Regions from separate parts of the Streptomyces viridosporus T7A genome, predicted to be linked through region 1. Evidence: riboswitches for the same ligand, from Rfam matches in the RefSeq annotation. Region 1 holds a riboswitch; each other region holds the start of a gene.
What was found. A riboswitch is a leader RNA that binds a small molecule or an ion and turns the genes downstream of it on or off. The one in region 1 is predicted to bind cyclic di-AMP.
Positions count from the first base shown of each region.

Region 2: it holds a riboswitch for cyclic di-AMP, as region 1 does, so the genes downstream of both, CP969_RS28020 (M23 family metallopeptidase) here and CP969_RS32315 (M23 family metallopeptidase) in region 1, are expected to answer to the same signal.
Region 3: it holds a riboswitch for cyclic di-AMP, as region 1 does, so the genes downstream of both, CP969_RS22685 (transglycosylase SLT domain-containing protein) here and CP969_RS32315 (M23 family metallopeptidase) in region 1, are expected to answer to the same signal.
Region 4: it holds a riboswitch for cyclic di-AMP, as region 1 does, so the genes downstream of both, CP969_RS07290 (C40 family peptidase) here and CP969_RS32315 (M23 family metallopeptidase) in region 1, are expected to answer to the same signal.

Region 1 is NZ_CP023700.1:7,081,280-7,085,733, reverse strand. Features, by position in the region: gene CP969_RS32325 (TetR/AcrR family transcriptional regulator) at 1-566, shown strand, start outside; gene CP969_RS32320 (SGNH/GDSL hydrolase family protein) at 610-1,395, opposite strand; gene CP969_RS32315 (M23 family metallopeptidase) at 1,602-2,552, opposite strand; cyclic di-AMP (ydaO/yuaA leader) riboswitch at 2,557-2,719, opposite strand; gene CP969_RS32310 (alpha-galactosidase) at 2,994-4,454, opposite strand, start outside.
Region 2 is NZ_CP023700.1:6,069,942-6,074,395, forward strand. Features, by position in the region: gene CP969_RS28010 (M16 family metallopeptidase) at 1-354, shown strand, start outside; gene CP969_RS28015 (M16 family metallopeptidase) at 351-1,754, shown strand; cyclic di-AMP (ydaO/yuaA leader) riboswitch at 1,956-2,121, shown strand; gene CP969_RS28020 (M23 family metallopeptidase) at 2,134-2,907, shown strand; gene CP969_RS28025 (GntR family transcriptional regulator) at 3,127-3,831, shown strand; gene CP969_RS28030 (HPr family phosphocarrier protein) at 4,062-4,343, opposite strand.
Region 3 is NZ_CP023700.1:4,879,210-4,883,663, reverse strand. Features, by position in the region: gene CP969_RS22695 (LolA family protein) at 1-697, opposite strand, end outside; gene CP969_RS22690 (polyprenyl synthetase family protein) at 969-1,979, opposite strand; cyclic di-AMP (ydaO/yuaA leader) riboswitch at 2,581-2,745, shown strand; gene CP969_RS22685 (transglycosylase SLT domain-containing protein) at 2,749-3,246, shown strand; gene CP969_RS22680 (HAD family hydrolase) at 3,210-4,082, opposite strand; gene CP969_RS22675 (GNAT family N-acetyltransferase) at 4,273-4,454, shown strand, end outside.
Region 4 is NZ_CP023700.1:1,549,878-1,554,331, reverse strand. Features, by position in the region: gene CP969_RS07310 (8-amino-7-oxononanoate synthase) at 1-74, shown strand, start outside; gene CP969_RS07305 (DUF397 domain-containing protein) at 235-459, opposite strand; gene CP969_RS07300 (helix-turn-helix domain-containing protein) at 469-1,329, opposite strand; gene CP969_RS07295 (ATP-binding protein) at 1,541-2,026, shown strand; gene CP969_RS07290 (C40 family peptidase) at 2,431-2,904, opposite strand; cyclic di-AMP (ydaO/yuaA leader) riboswitch at 2,908-3,111, opposite strand; gene CP969_RS07285 (hypothetical protein) at 3,447-3,755, opposite strand; gene CP969_RS07280 (ATP-dependent Clp protease proteolytic subunit) at 3,763-4,398, opposite strand.

The DNA.
Region 1 (4,454 bases):
CCGTCGAGCAGATCGAGATGCGGGGTGTGGCGGCGTTCAGGGTCTCCGACGTGGCCTCGGCGCTCGGCGTGAGCAACGCGCTGGTGCTCTACCACTTCTCGACGAAGGAGAAGCTGGTCGCCGCCGCCTTCGCCCACGCGGCCGAGGGCGACCTCGCCCATCTGCGCAAGCTGCTCGGCCGTCGTACGACGGCCCTGCGCCGGCTGCGGTCGGCCGTACGGTGGTACGCCCCCACGGGCCGGGCCGAGGGCTGGCGGCTGTGGATCGAGGGCTGGGCGGTGGCCCTGCGCGAGCCGGCGCTGCGGGAGGTCACGCGGGACCTCGACCGGCGGTGGAAGGCCGCGCTCACCGAGGTCATCGCCCAGGGCGTGGCGGCGGGCGAGTTCCGGTGCCCGGACCCCGCCGCGTCGGCCCTGCGGCTGACCGCCCTGCTCGACGGGCTCGCGGTGCAGCTGACGTCCTACGACGGCGCGGTGCCGCGGACGCGGGCGCGCGAGTGGGCGGACGAGGCGCTGGCCCGGGAACTGGGCCTGGACCGGAAGGCGCTGAAGGCGCCGGCGCGGTGAGCCGCGTCCCGTCGTCCGGTGACGCGGCTCACCGCACCGGGGCTCACGCCACCGACTCGATGCGCAGCTTGATGTCGTCCGGCGACAGCGCGCCCTTGGCCGTCACGTGGTCGCCCGACGACTCCCCGCGCAGACGGCGCCCGATCCACGGCACCAGGTACTGGCGGGCCCAGTGGACGTCGTCCCGCCGGACCTCGAGCGTGCCGCGGGGCGGCAGGGGCGGCCAGGGCTGTTCCGGGTCGGCCGGGACCTCCAGGCCGAGGGTCAGGCCCGCGCGGAGCGCCACGCGTGTGTGCCCCTCGGGGGACAGGTGCAGCCGGTCGGCGTCCCAGGCCCTGCGGTCCTGCACGCTCCTGAGGGACCACAGGTCGAGCACGGGGCAGCCGTACCGGTCGGCGACGGCCCGCACGTGCCCGTTGTAGGTGGCGATCTTGCCCCGCAGGTGCTTGAGCAGGGGCACGCCACGGGTGTCGAACCCGGTCGTCACCATGACCGTGCCGGACACGGCCGTGAGCGCGGCGACCGCCCGTTCGAAACGCTCGGCCACCTCGTCCGGGTCGGAGCCCGGGCGGAGGATGTCGTTGCCGCCCGCGCAGAACGAGACCAGGTCGGGGGCGAGTTCGACGGCCCGGGGAAGTTGGTCCGCCATGATCTGGTCCAGCAGTTTGCCGCGCACCGCGAGGTTCGTGTACCGGAAGTCGCCTTCGGGCCGGCGGTCGGCGAGGAGCACGGCGAACCGGTCGGCCCAGCCGACGAACGACCCGTCGGGTCCGGGGTCGCCGACCCCCTCGGTGAAGCTGTCCCCCAGCGCCACGTACGACCCGATCACTGTCTTGTTGTCACTCTTCGAATCGTCTGCCACAGGAGCACATGATTCACCTTCGAATGTGACCTACGCGACCGTAGGAAGGGGTTGACGGACGGTGAGATAAGCCACTCCGGAAGAGTCGGCGCCTCCGGGAATACGCCGAAGACCGGACCCGGGGATCGGGGTCCGGCCTTCGGCGGCGTGTCAGGCAGGCGGTCTCGCGGGGGTCAGAGGGCGACGCCCTTCGAGCGGAGGTAGGAGACCGGGTCCACGTCCGAGCCGTAGTTCGGCGAGGTGCGGATCTCGAAGTGCAGGTGCGGGCCGGTCGAGTTGCCGGTCGAGCCGGAGAGGCCGACCTGCTGACCGGCGCTCACGGCCTGGCCGGCCGAGACGGACAGCGAGGACAGGTGGGCGTACTGGGCGTAGTAGCCGTCGTTGAGCTTGATGACGACCTGGTTGCCGTACGCACCGGCCCAGCCCGCGGAGACCACGGTGCCCGCGCCGACGGCCTTCAGGGAGGTGCCGGTGGGGATGCTGAAGTCGACGCCGGTGTGGTAGCCGCTGGACCACAGGCTGCCCGACACCTTGTAGCCGGTGCCGACGCCGCCGCCGGGGACCGGGGAGCTGTAACCGGAGGCGCTCGCGGCCTGCTGGGCGGGCGCGGCGTCCGCGGAGGCGGTCTTGGCGGACCGGGCGGACTCGGTGGACTGCGAGGAGCGGGCGGTGGACTTCCCGGACGACGAGGACTTCGACGCACCGGAGGAGGCGGACGCGTCCGGCGAGGAGGACTTCTTCGGCGCGGCGGCGGCCTTGCCGTCGATCGAGAGCTTCAGACCGGGGTGGATGAGTGAGGGGTCGTCACCGACGGCCTCGCGGTTGTCCGCGTAGAGCTGCTTCCAGCCGCCGTCGACGGCCTCGCTCTCGGCGATCCTGGCGAGGTAGTCGCCGGCCTTCACGGTGTACGTGCGGGTTTCGCCGCTCTTCTCCGCGGCGGCCTTCTGGCCGGTGACGGAAAGGGACTGGACGGCCTTCTCGGGGGCCGCCTGCGGCGTGGCGGCGTGCGCGCCGGTGGCGCCGAGGAGCGGCAGGGCGAGCGCGGCGCCGCCGGTTCCGGCGACGGCGATGGAACGGGCGAGACGCTGGGTCGTGGTGCGGCGGTGCTTACCCTTCGCGGGCATGACGAATTCCTCTCCGGCGCCTACGAGGTGAGCTGTCGGGTTCGGACTGGAGATGTCCGGCCGCGCTGTGACGCGGCTTCACCCCGAGCCTGTTCCGGAGACCGGGACAGGCGGTCTTGCCTGTGGGTCCCCCGCTCCTGCCGTACACGGGTCAGTGTGTGCGGGCTCCGGGCGGCGGCAGGATTAGGCGTCCGTCCGGATCGGTGGCGAACGTAAGCGACTGCGGCGCAACGGGACAAGCGCGGGGTTCGTCCCGAACCCCTTTTTCCGTGATCCACGGGCAGGAAAGACGTCACCGAGCGTCAACCGGGATTCCGGCCCCCACCGAATTCCCTTGCTGCTCCGCCGTATTACGTGAGCATGGCGACAACACCGTGTCACGGGTATGACGATGCTCACGCACCCCGGCCCCACCCTCCCTTACATGAGGGCGCGTTATCCCTAAACGGATATATCGGGCAGATCGCCCTGATCGCCGGATTCCAGGCGGCGCAGCCGGAACACCGCGGCGTCCAGATCGCCGCGCAGACCGGTGCGCAGACCGTGGTGCAGCAGCACGGCGCCCCGGTGCTCCTCGCCGGTTTCCCGGCACGCGTACACCGATGACGCGTCGAGACCCCGCAGCCGGAGCGCGGGGACGGGCTCCCCGTAGTGCTGCGCCTGGAGGCAGGCGAGGACGACGGTCTCGTCACCGAGGACGTACTGCACCGCGCTCAGCCCGCCCTCCGGGGCGCGCAGCCGGTACAGGTCGCCGCGCTGGACGACGGGCCGGATCTCCTTGTAGAGCGCGACCCACGCCCGCGCCTCGGCCCGTTCCTCCTCGCTCCAGCGCATGAGGTCGCCGCCGATCCCGAGCACCCCGGCCATGGCGCTGACGAACCGGAGGCGCAGGGAGCTGGTCCGCCCGTTCAGCATGGTGTTCGGGCTGTCGGTGACCCAGGCGGCCATGACCCGCGCCGGGTGGATCTGGCTGAAGCCGTGCTGGATCGCGAGCCGGTCGAGCGGGTCGGTGTTGTCCGAGGTCCACACCTGGTCGACGCGGCGGAGGATGCCGAGGTCGATCCGCCCGCCGCCGCCCGAGCAGGACTCGAAGGCCACGCCCGGGTGGGCCGCCCGCAACCGGTCCAGCAGGGTGTACAGGGCGTGCACGTGCTCGGTCCACAGCCGCTGCGGATACGGGTCGCCGGGCCAGCCCGCGTCGGTGAAGCAGCGGTTGAAGTCCCACTTCACGTAGTCGATCGGGGCGCCGGCGAGCAGCCCGTCGAGCTGTTCCCAGAGGTACTCCTGCACGTCGGTGCGGGCGAGGTTGAGGACGAGCTGGTTGCGGAACTCCGTACGGGTGCGCCCGGGCTGGAACTGCACCCAGTCCGGGTGGGCGCGGTACAGGTCGCTGTCCGGGTTGACCATCTCCGGCTCGACCCAGATGCCGAACCGCATGCCCAGCCCGTGCACATGGTCGGCGAGCGGTTTCAGACCGCCGGGGAAGCGGTCGGGGTTGGGCGTCCAGTCGCCGAGTCCGGCCCGGTCGCCCGTACGGGCCCCGAACCAGCCGTCGTCGACCACGAACAGCTCGACGCCCATCGCGGCGGCCCGTGCCGCGAGCGCCCGCTGCTGCTCCTCGGAGATGTCGAACCCGGTGGCCTCCCAGGAGTTGAACAGCACGGGCCGGTCCCGGTCCGGGTCCGGGATCACGTGCGCCCGCTGGTAGGCGTGCCAGGCGCGGCTGGCGCCGCCGAAGCCGCCGTCGCTCCACAGAGCGGCGAAGACCGGGGTGACGTGGGTCTCGCCGGTGCCCAGCATCAGCAGGCCCGAGTCGTCGTGCCCCGCGCCGCCGGTGATCTGCACGCGTGCGTCGGGGAGCCGGGCGACCGCGATCCGCCAGGAGCCCGACCAGCCGAGGGC
Region 2 (4,454 bases), 1.0 Mb from region 1:
GCGATCGACGAGGAGCTCGCCCGGTTCGCCGAGCAGGGCCCCACGGCCGAGGAGATGGAGCGCGCCCAGGCCCAGTTGGAGCGCGAGTGGCTGGACCGCCTCGGAACGGTCGCGGGCCGCGCCGACGAACTGTGCCGGTACGCCGTCCTGTTCGGCGACCCGCAGCTCGCCCTGACCGCCGTCCGGCGCGTCCTGGAGGTGACGGCGGAGGAGGTGCAGGAGGTCGCCAAGGCCCGCCTGCGCCCCGACAACCGCGCGGTGCTCGTCTACGAGCCCGTCGCCCCCGAGGCGCAGGACGCAGAGGAAGCCGCCGCAGTCGCCGGCACCGACGAGACCGAGGAGACGGCGAAGTGACCGAGCTCGCCACGATGGACTTCCACCCCCGGCCGCAGGCGGGCGAGGCCAGGCCCTGGGCCTTCCCGGCCCCCGAGCGCGGCGCGCTCGACAACGGCCTGACCGTCCTGCGCTGCCACCGCCCGGGCCAGCAGGTCGTCGCCGTCGAGGTGCTCCTCGACGCTCCGCTCGAGGCCGAGCCGACCGGACTCGACGGTGTCGCCACGGTCATGGCGCGGGCCTTCTCCGAGGGCACCGACAAGCACTCCGCCGAGGAGTTCGCCGCCGAACTGGAGCGCTGCGGCGCCACCCTGGACGCGCACGCCGACCATCCCGGCGTCCGGCTGAGCCTGGAGGTCCCCGCCTCGCGGCTCGCCAAGGGGCTCGGGCTGGTCGCCGACGCCCTGCGGGCGCCCGCGTTCGCCGACAGCGAGGTCGAGCGGCTGGTCCGCAACCGCCTCGACGAGATCCCGCACGAGCTGGCCAACCCCGCCCGCCGGGCCGCCAAGGAACTCTCCAAGGAGCTGTTCCCGGCGAGTTCGCGCATGTCGCGCCCGCGCCAGGGCACCGAGGAGACGGTCGCCGGCATCGACTCCGCGGCCGTGCGCGCCTTCTACGAGAAGCACGTCCGGCCCGCCACGGCGACCGCGGTGGTCGTCGGCGACTTCACCGGGATCGACCTGGACGCGCTGCTCGGTGACACGCTCGGAGCCTGGACGGGCTCCCCGGCCCGGCCCCGGCCCGTTCCGCCGGTGGTCGCGGACGACACCGGCCGGGTCGTGATCGTGGACCGTCCGGGCGCCGTCCAGACGCAGTTGCTGATCGGCCGGGTCGGTCCGGACCGGCACGACCGCGTGTGGCCCGCACAGGTGCTCGGCACGTACTGCCTCGGCGGCACCCTCACCTCCCGCCTGGACCGCGTCCTGCGCGAGGAGAAGGGCTACACCTACGGCGTCCGGGCCTTCGGGCAGGTCCTCCGGTCCACCGCACCCTCCTCCTCCGGAGGGGCCGCCGGCGCCGCGATGCTCGCCATCAGCGGCTCCGTCGACACGCCGAACACCGGGCCCGCCCTGCAGGACCTGTGGACGGTGCTGCGCACGCTCGCCGCGGAGGGACTCACCGACGAGGAGCGGGACGTCGCCGTGCAGAACCTGGTGGGCGTGGCACCGCTCAAGTACGAGACCGCCGCGGCCGTCGCGAGCACCCTGGCCGACCAGGTCGAGCAGCAGCTGCCCGACGACTACCAGGCCGAGCTGTACCGGCAGCTCGCCGCGACCGGCACCGTGGAGGCGACCGCCGCGGTCGTCAACGCCTTCCCGGTGGACCGTCTGGTGACCGTCCTCGTCGGCGACGCGGCGCAGATCAGGACGTCCGTGGAGGCCCTCGGGATCGGTGACGTCGCCGTGGTGACGGCCGAGTAGGCGGCCGCGGAGGACGCGCACGCGCGGGGCCCTGGTGACCCACGGGTCACCAGGGCCCCCTTATGCCCGAATTGGGGTGGAGGTTGCCCATCTGCCCTGTGGGATGCGCTACAAAACCCGGGTTCCGGTTGGGAATTGAAAGCCCGCCCGCTTAGCGTCTTCCGGGCTGTTCGTCGGGCAGTGCGCCGCACCCGCGGCACCGGGCAGCCATCGCCGAATCCCCTGCGGCGCGAGCCGGGGGGAGCCGGGGACCCGCATGCAGTCCCTGGGGTGAATCGGACGCCCGCGCGTGTCGCGAGGGGGTCCGTAGGAGACCTTCCTGCTCCGAACCCGTCAGCTAACCCGGTAGGCGAGAGGGAAGGAAAGGACCAGCCTGCACATGGCGTTCACCCGCGCCACCGGGAAGCACCGTCGTCCCCGCCGGATCGAGCGCGGCACCGCCCGCGCGGCGGGCGTCGCGGCCCTCACCACCACCGGCGTCGTCGGCTCCTTCGCGGCCCCCGCGCTCGCCGCCGAACCCGCCGCCGCGCAGACCGGCCTCACCCCCGTCATCACCCTGGGCGACGAGGTCGCCGCCCAGGTCGACGCCCAGGCGGCCGCCCAGCACGAGGCCGCCCGGGAGGCCGCCGAGACCGCCGCGCGGAAGGCGGCCGAGGAGGCCGCGCGCGAGAAGGCGGCCGAGGCGGCCGAGGAGGCCCGCGCGGAGGAGGAGCGCGCCGCGCGGGAGGCCGAGCGCGCACGCCTCAACACCTTCGTCTCCCCGATCCCCGGCTCCTACGTCTCGACCGGCTACAAGAGCGGTGGCGCCGTCTGGTCCTCCGGCAGCCACACGGGCGTCGACTTCCACGCCGCGAGCGGCACCCCCGTCCAGTCGGTCGGCATGGGCACCGTCGTGGAGGCCGGCTGGGGCGGCGCGTACGGCAACCAGGTCGTCATCAAGATGCACGACGGCACGTACACCCAGTACGGTCACCTGTCGTCCATCGGGGTCTCGGTGGGACAGCAGGTCACCGCGGGGCAGCGGATCGGCCTGTCCGGCGCCACCGGCAACGTCACGGGCGCGCACCTGCACTTCGAGGCCCGTACCGGCGCCGAGTACGGATCCGACCTGGACCCCGTCGCCTACCTCCGCGCGCACGGCGTGAACCTCTGACGCGCGTCCGCCTCCGGCACGGAGTGCGCCCCCGCTTCCCGGCCCCGGCTTCCGAGCCGGGGCTTTCGGCGTCGCTAGGGAAGGGGCGACCGAAAAACAAGCATGGATTCCGGCCCGGCATCGGAAATTCCCGCCGACTGCAATAGAGTCACGTGCAATGGAGTCACGGAACGCACGTCAATCGTCGGCGTGTCACGGGAATTGATCCGGAGGTCGGTCATGCGCATTCCCGCGCACTCGGTGTGCACGGCGATCCGGGACGACATCGTCGCGGGTGTCCTCGGGCGCGGCAGCCGGCTCACGGAGGAAGTGCTCGCCCGCCGTTACGGCGTCTCCCGCGTCCCCGTCCGGGAGGCCCTGCGCACGCTGGAGGCCGAGGGCTTCGTGGTGACCCGGCGGCACGCGGGCGCGTGCGTCGCGGAGCCCACCGAGCAGGAGGCCGCCGACCTGCTGGAGATGCGCCTGCTCCTCGAGCCGCTCGGCGCCCTCCGCGCGGCCCAGCGCCGCACCGGGGCCCACGTGAAGGTGCTGCGCGGTCTGGTCCGCCTGGGGCAGGAGCGCGCCCGCCGGGGCGCCGGCGACGACCTGCGCTCCCTGGGCGGCTGGTTCCACGAGACGCTCGCCCAGGCCTCCGGCAGCCCGGCGCTGGCCTCGACGCTGACCCAACTGCGGCACAAGATCGCCTGGCTGTACGCCGTCGAGGGACCCGCCGACCCGGTGGAGCACTGGACGGAGCACGGCGCGATCGCGGACGCCGTGGCACGCGGCGACGGCGAGCGCGCGCGGGCCGTCACGGCGCTGCACGCCGAGCGCGCGACCGCCGCGCACCGCCTGCGCTCCGCCTCCGGCGCCGACCGGACGGACCGCGCGGAGCGTGTGAGGAACTCGCAACATCCCGTAAACACGCCGAGCCTGCGCGCTTAACACAAAGGCCGTATAAAAAGAGAAGGAATCGGCGAGGGATTTGTTCCGCTGCCCTTTTCCGAGGGTGCGGAGAATGCGCGGCCACCTCTCCCGCGGCCGTGCCCTCCGGGGTTTCCGAATGCCCGTGAAGAAAAGCGGAGGCGGAAACGGGGCCGCCGGTCCGGAAGGGAAACGACGGAGCCGCGCCGCCCGGAACGGACGACGCGGCTCCGCCGCTGTCGGGCACTCGCTCAGACGGTCTCGGGGAGTTCCTCGAGACCCTCGGCGACCAGCTTCGCCAGACGGTCCAGGGCGGCGTCCGCGCCCTCCGCCTCGGAAGCCAGGACGATCTCCTCGCCGCCCTGGGCGCCCAGGCCCAGAACGGCCAGCATGGAGGCGGCGTTGACGGGGTCGCCCCCGGCCTTGGCGATCGTCACCGGGACGCCTGCGGCCGTGGCGGCCCGGACGAAGATGGAGGCGGGGCGGGCGTGGAGGCCCTCGGCCCAGCCGACGTTGACGCGGCGCTCAGCCATGTGTTGCTGCCCTTCAGTTTTCAAGGTTGTCTAGACCAGTTTCCCATACCGTGAAGCATGCCGGGAGTGGCACCTGCTCCCGCTCCCGGGTGGGTTCCGGACCGCGGCCTC
Region 3 (4,454 bases), 2.2 Mb from region 1:
CGACCGTGGAGTCGGACTGCCTGGGCTTGACGACCAGCCGGTAGGCGTCCCGGCCGGCCACCTGGGCGGTGCCGTCGACGGTCACGGACGTGGTGTCGTCGACCGCCTTCAGAGCCTCCTCGGCGAAGTCCTTCGGGGTGGCCGGGGGCCGCTGCCCGCGGTCCTCGCCGGAGTCGTCGACGGTGGCGTGGTAGACCTCGTTGGACCTGCTGTCGTAGCCCCAGACGTCCTTGCCGTTGTGGATCAGGCTGTACTCGGCGGCGTCCTCCAGCAGCGACACCTTCTGCCGGTCCGGGCCGTCGGCGGCGACGCGCAGGGTGTGCGTGCCGGTGGCCAGTTCGGTGAGCCGGGTGGACGGGTCGGCCGAGGAGCCGCCCTCGCCCCGCTCCGGGGCGCCGGGGGCGAAGCCGTCCTGCAGGCCGCCGAGGTCCGGCAGGCCGAGGTCCGTGGTGATCTTCACGGTGCCGGAGAGCCGCTCGACGTCCGACTGCGCGATCTTCTCGATGAGCTGTGCGGCGGTGATCTCCGGCAGGTCGGGGTCGCCGGAGTCGGCGAGCGCGGGGACGAGCCCGATGGTCGCGGCCGCCACGCCCATCACCGTGACCGGAACGGCGTACCGCGCGGCCCTGCGCCGCCCCGTGCGCGGTTCGCCGGCCTCCCCCGCGGTCGTCATGTCGTCGGATGCGTACGGTGCCATGTGTGCCCTACCTCCGTGGTCGGCGGCGGCTTCCGTCTCGTGTCCTCGCACCAGTCTCCCCCTGAGCCGCCATTCTCACCCGAATCGGTGAGGAGTGGTGATGTCCGTCGTGGTCCATCCGACCAAATCCGGCGGGCGGATGCGTCAGACCGCGGGCTCAACTCCGTGTACTGCTGCGGTATGACACGGCGGGCGGTCCCCTCCCCCGACCAGTAGGGGGCGACCCCGGGAGCGACGGCGGACCGGGCCCGGTCGTGCCGTCGCCGGCGGCTCAGCCCGCCCGGTGCACCACCGCGTCGCACAGCTCCACCAGCGCCGCCTTCGCGTCGCACTCCGGCAGCGGGGCCAGCGCCGCGCGGGCCTCCTCGGCGTAGCGCACGGTGTCCCGGCGGGCCTGCTCCAGGGCCGGGTGGGCGCGCAGCAGCCGCAGCGCCTCGGCGTGCCGGGCGTCGTCGGTGAGGTCGGAGTCGAGCAGCTCGCACAGGGCGACGTCCTCGGCCAGCCCCAGCCGGGCCGCCCGCTCGCGCAGCCGCAGCACGGGCAGCGTGGCGATGCCCTCGCGCAGGTCCGTGCCGGGGGTCTTGCCGGACTCGTGGGAGTCGGAGGCGATGTCCAGGACGTCGTCGGCGAGCTGGAAGGCGACGCCGAGCCGCTCACCGTACTGGGTGAGCACGTCCACGACCGTCTCGTCGGTGCCGGACATCATCGCGCCGAACCGGCAGGAGACCGCGACCAGCGAGCCGGTCTTGCCGCCGAGCACGTCCAGGTAGTGGTCGACCGGGTCCCGGCCGTCCTGCGGTCCCGCGGTCTCCAGGATCTGCCCGGTGACCAGCCGCTCGAACGCCTCGGCCTGCACCCGCACCGCCTCCGGGCCGAGGTCGGCCAGGATGTGCGAGGCCCGCGAGAAGAGGAAGTCGCCGGTGAGGACCGCGACGGAGTTGTCCCAGCGGGCGTTCGCGCTGGCCACGCCGCGCCGCACCTCGGCCTCGTCCATGACGTCGTCGTGGTACAGCGTGGCCAGGTGGGTCAGCTCCACGACCACGGCCGACGGCACGACGCCGGGCGCGTAGGGGTCGCCGAACTGGGCGGAGAGCATCACGAGCAGCGGGCGGAAGCGCTTGCCACCGGCCCGCACCAGGTGCTGGGCGGCCTCCGTGATGAAGGGCACCTCACTCTTGGTGGCCTCGAGCAGCCCCTCCTCGACAGCCGTCAATCCGGCCTGGACATCGGCTTCCAGAGCCTGGTCCCGCACGCTCAGCCCGAACGGCCCGACGACGGTCACGAGGGGTCTCCTGTCTGCTGGTGTCTGGTGGCGGTTACACGGTTTGTCGATAGGTCGCTGCCCTCACTCGAGTCAGCGTATCCGGTCATGTTTCGATCACCGCCAGCGCCCGGCGTTACAGGACGGGCGGTACGAGATCGAAACCGACGGATTTTTGATCGTTTGATCACCACGGACATTCATCGTCTTTCCCGGGCAGAGTCGTCCACGCCCCGGACCGTGCTCCGGGCCACATTCCGGGCCGCATTCCGGGCCGCGCCCCGTCCTGTCCGCCACTCCCCCATCCTGCCGCCCCCGGTGCCCGATTTGCCGTAATCGGCAAGCGAATTCCCCTTTGCGCGAAATGCGGCTCGGCCGTCCGGCCCGTGAGGTCGGTCACGCGCCGCGCACCCGTCCGCCCCTCCGGCGGCACCGGCGTCCTCCCTTTGCCCGCAACCGAGTTGAGCCTTGGCGCCCGCAAAGGATCAACCGCACCAAAACGCCCCACACAAGATCAAACGGCTCGTTCTGTGGCGTCCGCACTTGTTCCCGGCATGTGCTCTCGCATACGTTCCCGGCCTGTCGGGCGGACGCCGAATCCTGCCACCGCCCGCACCCACCGACGACGAACTCACTCACGCACGGCAGGAGCGGGGGACCCAGGTAAGTCGCCGGGCCGGCCACACGCCGGAACGGCTAGGGGTGAAGCCATGCCCGCAGGGGCACGGCCGGGCACTCTCCCGCCCGAACCCGACAGCTCACCTCGCAGGCGTAGGAGAGGAACCCAGACATGCCTGCATCCGGTCAGCTCCGCCGCTTCGGCAGCCGCCGCCTCGCCCGCTCCCTCGCCGTCACCGGCATCGCCGCGATCGCCCTCCCGCTGTTCGGCGCGACCAACGCCTCCGCGGCCACCACGCCGTCCGCCGCGCCCGCCGCAGCCACGACCGCCGCCTCCACGACGACGTACGCGAACAACCTCGACGGCTGGATCCGCGAGTCGCTGTCGATCATGGCGCAGCACGGCATCCCGGGCTCCTACGAGGGCATCCACCGCAACGTCATGCGCGAGTCCTCCGGCAACCCCAACGCCGTCAACCTCTGGGACTCCAACGCGGCCAAGGGCACCCCGTCGAAGGGCCTGCTGCAGGTCATCGACCCGACCTTCCGGGCGTACCACGTGCCCGGCACCACCTTCGACCCGTACGACCCGGTCGCGAACATCACGGCGGCCTGCAACTACGCCGCCGACCGCTACGGCTCGATCGACAACGTCTTCGGCGCGTACTGAGCCGTCCGCTGACGGCCGAGCACGGCCGCCCCACCGAACAGTCGCTCGAGGACGACGGCCACGCCGTCGTCCTCGTTCGACGTGGTGACCTCGTCGGCCACCGCCTTCAGCTCGGGATGGGCGTTGGCCATGGCGACGCCGTGGGCCGCCCAGCCGAACATGGGGACGTCGTTCGGCATGTCGCCGAACGCGACGGTCCGCTCCGGACCCAGCCCCAGGTGGTCGGCGGCCAGCGCCAGCCCGGTCGCCTTGGTGACCCCGCACGGCTGGAGCTCCACGGTCCCCGGCCCCGACATGGTGACGGTGGCCAGGGAACCGACCACCGCGCGCGCCGCCGCCGCCAGCGCGTCGTCGGACAGGTCGGGGTGGCGCAGCAGCACCTTGCTGATCGGCCGGTCCCACAGCTCGCTGCGCCGCTCGACCCGCACGGCGGGGAGCGTGGGGTGCGGCATCACGTAGCCGGGCTCGATCAGGGTCAGCCCGTCGACGCCGTCCTGGTCGACCGCGGCGTACACCTCGCCCAGCTCGGCCTCGATCTTGCCGAGCGCGGTCTCCGCCAGCTCCCGGTCCAGCGTGACGGACCACAGCAGCCGGTCCGCGTCGGCGTCGTACACCTGTGCGCCCTGTCCGCACACCGCGAGCCCCGTGCCGCCGAGGTCCTCCAGGAGCGACCGCACCCGGGGGGCCGGGCGCCCCGTCACCACGAGGTGCCGGGCGCCGGCCTGCGCCACCCGCGCGAGCGCGGCGAGGGACCGGTCGGAGAGGGTGTCGTCACTGCGCAGCAGCGTCCCGTCCAGGTCGGTGGCGACGAGTGAGAATGCGGTGGGTGCGGCCATGATCAGAGAATACGGACCGCGCGCCTACTCGATTCACCACGCCCGCGGCCGCCCCCGCCCCGCCGGTGCCGGGTGGCGTCCGGTTGAAGGCCTCTGCACCGTTTGGCGACAACATGCTCCGCTCTCTACCGTCCGCGTGGTCCCGGGCGGTACCTTCCAAGTGTCCGGGGGGACTTGATCGGGGGGTCAGGTGAGCAGTGGACGCGTGCGCGTGCTGAGGCCCGAGGAGCTCGGCGAGGGGGAGCGGGAGCGCTGGCGGGAACTGCGCGCCGCGACGGACGCACCGCGCAGCCCTTTCATGGAACCGGAGTTCACCGTCGCCGTGGGCCGGTTGCGGCCGCGGGCCGGGGTCGCGGTGCTGTACGACGGAGC
Region 4 (4,454 bases), 5.5 Mb from region 1:
TGACCGCCCGCGCGGACCTGTCCGGGGCGGAGATCGAACGCGCTGTACGGGTGATCGGCGAAACGCGGCCATGAGTCGGCGTGGCACGGCCGTGCGTCGCCCGATGAGGGGATCGTCGGTCGAATGGTCGGTCGAGTGGTCGGTCGAGTGGTCGGGCGGACTACGGGTCGGATCGGTCGGGTGCTGTCCGGTTCAGCAGGTCCCTCCGGACGGACGGGTCGGTCCGGTCGGTGGTCAGCGGACCGCGGTCACGAACTCCGTCCAGCTGCCGGGGGAGAAGAGCAGCACGGGCCCGGCCGGAGTCTTGGAGTCGCGCACGGCGAGCAGTCCGGCCAGGGGGCCGGAGGCCGGCCGGGCCGTCTCGACGCAGTTGTTCGCGCCCGTGCTGTAACTGCTGCGCAGCCACCGCACACCGTGCGGGTCGAAACCGGAAGGAAGGGTCCGAGGCGGTGCAGGCATCGTGCCTCCTTACGCGCCGGCGGCTGTACCGGCGATGAAATCCAACGAGTCCTCGGGTGAAAGGGCGTGGATCGAAAGGGCGTTGAAGGCCTCCGAGTAGGCCCGGAGGTCTTCTTTCCGCTCCAGGTGGAGGCTACTCGTCAAGTGGTCGAGAACAACCACGTCCAGATCAGAAGTGCGCAAAAATGAGAAAATGACGAAAGGGCCGGTGACACCGATGTGCGCCCCCGCGCTGAACGGCAGGACCTGCAACCGCACCTGGGGCAGCCGGGCCGCCTCGACCAGCCGCGCCAGCTGGCGGGTCATCACGCCGGGGCCCCCGACCTCCCGGCGCAGCACCGCCTCGTCCAGGACCGCGCTCAACTCCAGCGGAGGGTCCGCCCGCAGCACGTCCTGCCGGGCCAACCGCACCTCCACCAGGGCGTCCAGCCGCTCCTCCGAAGCGCCCTCCAGCGCGGCCTGGGTCACCGCCCGCGCGTACTCCGGCGTCTGCAGCAGCCCGGGGATCACCGTGGTCTCCAGGGTGCGCATCGCGCTCGCCTGGGACTCCAGGCTGATGAAGTCCCGGTAGGTCGGCGGCAGGACGCCGCGGTAGGCGTGCCACCAGTGGTGACGGCCGTCGCCGTCACCGGAACCCGACAGCATCAGCAGCAGTTCCCGCAGCTGCGGATCGGTCACGCCGTAGGCGTCGAGCAGCGAGCGGACATCGGCCGGTTTCACTCCGCTCGTGCCGGTCTCGATGCGGCTCACCTTCGACTGGTGCCAGCCCACCAGCCGGGCCGCCTCGCCGCTGGTGAGCCCCGCCGAAGCGCGCAGCGTGCGCAGTTCGGCGCCCAGTTTCCGGCGGCGCACCGCGGGACCGTGCTGCATGGACTCTCCTTACTCCTTCCGAGCCGCCCGGATACGGTCTTCCGTCGCAGGGTTCACCGCTTCGGGCGACAGATATATGCATATCTTGGTGGATCGCCGCCCCGCGCCGTGCGGTGATGGCACTCTGGCGGCGAAGCACCAGTGCGGGACCGTACTCGAACCATCCCCTCCGTGTCGGACTGCGCTCCCGTGGGAAAGGGACGACATCGCCATGGCAGACCATCTGGAAGCATCCGTCACTCTGCCGAGCGATCCCGCCTCGGTCTCCGCGGCCCGTGCCCATGTGAGGGACGTGCTGGCGGAGTGGGGCATGCCGGCGGACGCGGACGTGTCCGACACCGTCCGGCTGATCGTCTCCGAACTCGCCACCAACGCCGTGCAGCACACCTTCGGGCAGTCGCCCACCTTCACGGTGGACATGGTCCTCGACCGCGACGAGCGGCTGCACGTCGGTGTCACCGACAGCCATCCGCGTTTCCCCAAACGGCTGCCCGCCGCGGTGCAGCAGGACAACGGCCGCGGACTGGTCATCATCCGCTGCCTGACCGCGGAATGCGGGGGGAGGCTCAGAATCCGCCCCACGCGTGAGGGGGGCAAGACCGTCTCCGTCGAACTGCCGTGGACCCTGCCTCCCGCCGCGGAACCCACCGCGGAGCCTGCCGCGGAGCCGGTCACGACGGGTCGGCAGGAACCGTAGGGGCCGTCACGGCGAGGGGACGGTCGGCGAGGTGCCGGCGCAAGGGCCCGGACGGGCCGCGGCCGATCCGGCGGGGCCACACGGCGCCGTGGGCCGGTGTTCCGCCCCGGAGGCACCGGTTGTGTGGTTCCGGGATCGTGCGCCGCGCCGTGCCGGGCGAGCCGGGGCGTGAGGTGAACGCGAGCGGCAGCGGGAAGGCGAGGAGGATCCGTACGCCCGCCCGGGTGACCCGCGGTTCTGGAACGGCCCGGCGAAGTCTCGGCCGGCTCGTCGCGGCGGGGTCCCGTCGCGTGCGGGGGCGATGCCGGCCCGTACGGTGACGGGCGAGGTGACGGGCGACCGGCTGAGGCCGCGTCACGCCCGGTGGGGCGGCGGTGCGTCGGGGCACCGCCGCCCCCGGCGGATCACTTGACCCGGCCGTACCAGACGCTGCTGGTCCAGATCTTCTGCAGGCGCACCACGTCCCCGGTCTTCGGGGCGTGCCAGATCTTGCCGTTGCCCGCGTAGATGCCGACGTGGTAGATGCTGCGGCCCGAGTGGAAGAACACCAGGTCACCGGCCTTGCGGTTCTTGGCGGAGATGTGGCTCGTCTTGTTGTACTGCTGTGCGGCGGTGCGCGGCAGTGTCTTGCCCGCCTTCTTGAACGAGTACAGGGTGAGCCCGGAGCAGTCGAACCGGGACGGTCCGGTGGCGCCCCACTGGTACGGCGCTCCCTTCTTGGAAGCGGCGACGTTCAGAGCCTTGGTGGCCGTGCTCGCGGCGGCCGCGTCCGAGGCGGCTCCCGGGACCACGATCGAGCCGCCCACGGCGGCCAGGGTGAGGGCCGAGGCCGTGCCGGCCCGGGCCATGAGAGACGGGACACGATTGAGCGCAGTCATGCGCAACCCTTCGTCAGCCGCCTGTGAAGGATGACCTGTCGGATTCGGGCTGGCGAAGTGGCCCGGCCGCACACGTGCGGCTTCACCCCAAGGGCTGCTCGGAACTGGCGTTCCGGCGACCCGTCGTGCTTGGGTCCTCCACTCCTGCCGATCCACTCCTTGTCGACCGGTCATCCGGGCGGCGGCAGGATTCGGCGTCCGCCCGGATCGCCCCGCCGCGGCGGCGGGGTCTTGTCGTCAGTCAGGGATCTTGTCCCATGCCCGGCCCGAAATCCCAACTGAACCGGGGATTTGTGTTGTTACTCACCACTCATCCGTTCGGGTGGACAGTCTCCTGTTCGGTTCGCTGTCAAGAGCCCCGAAAGGCCTCGGACCAGCGTCGGAATGCTCAATTCCGCCCACTGGCCCCGCGTGTTGCGCAACTTCGGCGCCCCGAAAAAAGCAGGTGCATCTACGCCGGATGGGGGTAAGCCGTTTGGTCCGTTTCGGCTCCGGTCCGGACGCGCCCTCGCCGGGGACGGCCGCCCGGACCGGGGTGGGCGTCAACTGCCCGGGGTCGGCGGCAGGATGAGCCGGGCCGTGCGCCGTTCGCCGTCCAGCACCCGCAGGGCCCGGCCCAGCGTGGCGGAGTGCAGTTCGGTCTCGCCGCGCCGGTGCATCACGGTCAGCGCGTCGCGCAGCGCGACGGCCTTGCCGACCAGTGCCTGCGCGGCGCGCAGGCCGCGGTAGGTGTCACCGTCCGAGGCGGGGTTGATGCGGCCGAGCAGGTCGACGACCTCGAGGTAACGGTCGATCAACTCGGCCTCCGCGCGGGTCAGCGCGGGCAGCGGAGGGAGTTCCGGGGGCAGCATCGACGGCTCACCTCGCGTCGTCGGCGGGGTGCCCGCCCCTGCGGTCGGGCACGATCCGGTCCGCCAGGCCGTGGTCCACCGCCGCCCGTGCGTCGAGGACAGTGTCCCGCTCGAGGTCCGCCCGGGCCTGCTCCGGGGTGCGGCCCGCGTGCCGGACGAGCATGTCCTCCATCCGGGACCGGATGCGGCCCAGCTCCTCGGCCCGGGCCGCGAGGTCGCTCGCCCGGCCCTCCAGCGGCCCGGACGGATCGGGCTGACGGAGCACCAGGCGGGCGCCGGGCAGCACGCACCGCTTGCCCGGGGTGCCGGCGGCGAGCAGCAGCGCGGCGGTCCCCTCGGCCCGGCCGAGGCAGACCGTCTCCACGTCGCAGGAGACGAAGCGCAGCGTGTCGTAGATCGTCGACATGGCGTGGAACGAGCCGCCCGGGGAGTTGACGTAGAGCGAGATGTCCCGGTCCGGGGCCCGGTGCTCCAGGTACAGGAACTGGGCCATCACGTCGTTCGCGGAGGTCTCGTCGATCGGGGTGCCGAGAAGGACGATCCGCTCCTGGAGCAGCTTGGCGTACGGATCCGTCGTCCGGTGCCCGGACGCCGTGCGTTCGGTGAGCTCGGGCAGGACGTGGCGGGCGGACGGTCGGGTCATGCGAACCCCTCCTGTGGCAGGGCGCGGCCGTTTCCGGCGCACGCGTCGCAGGCGCT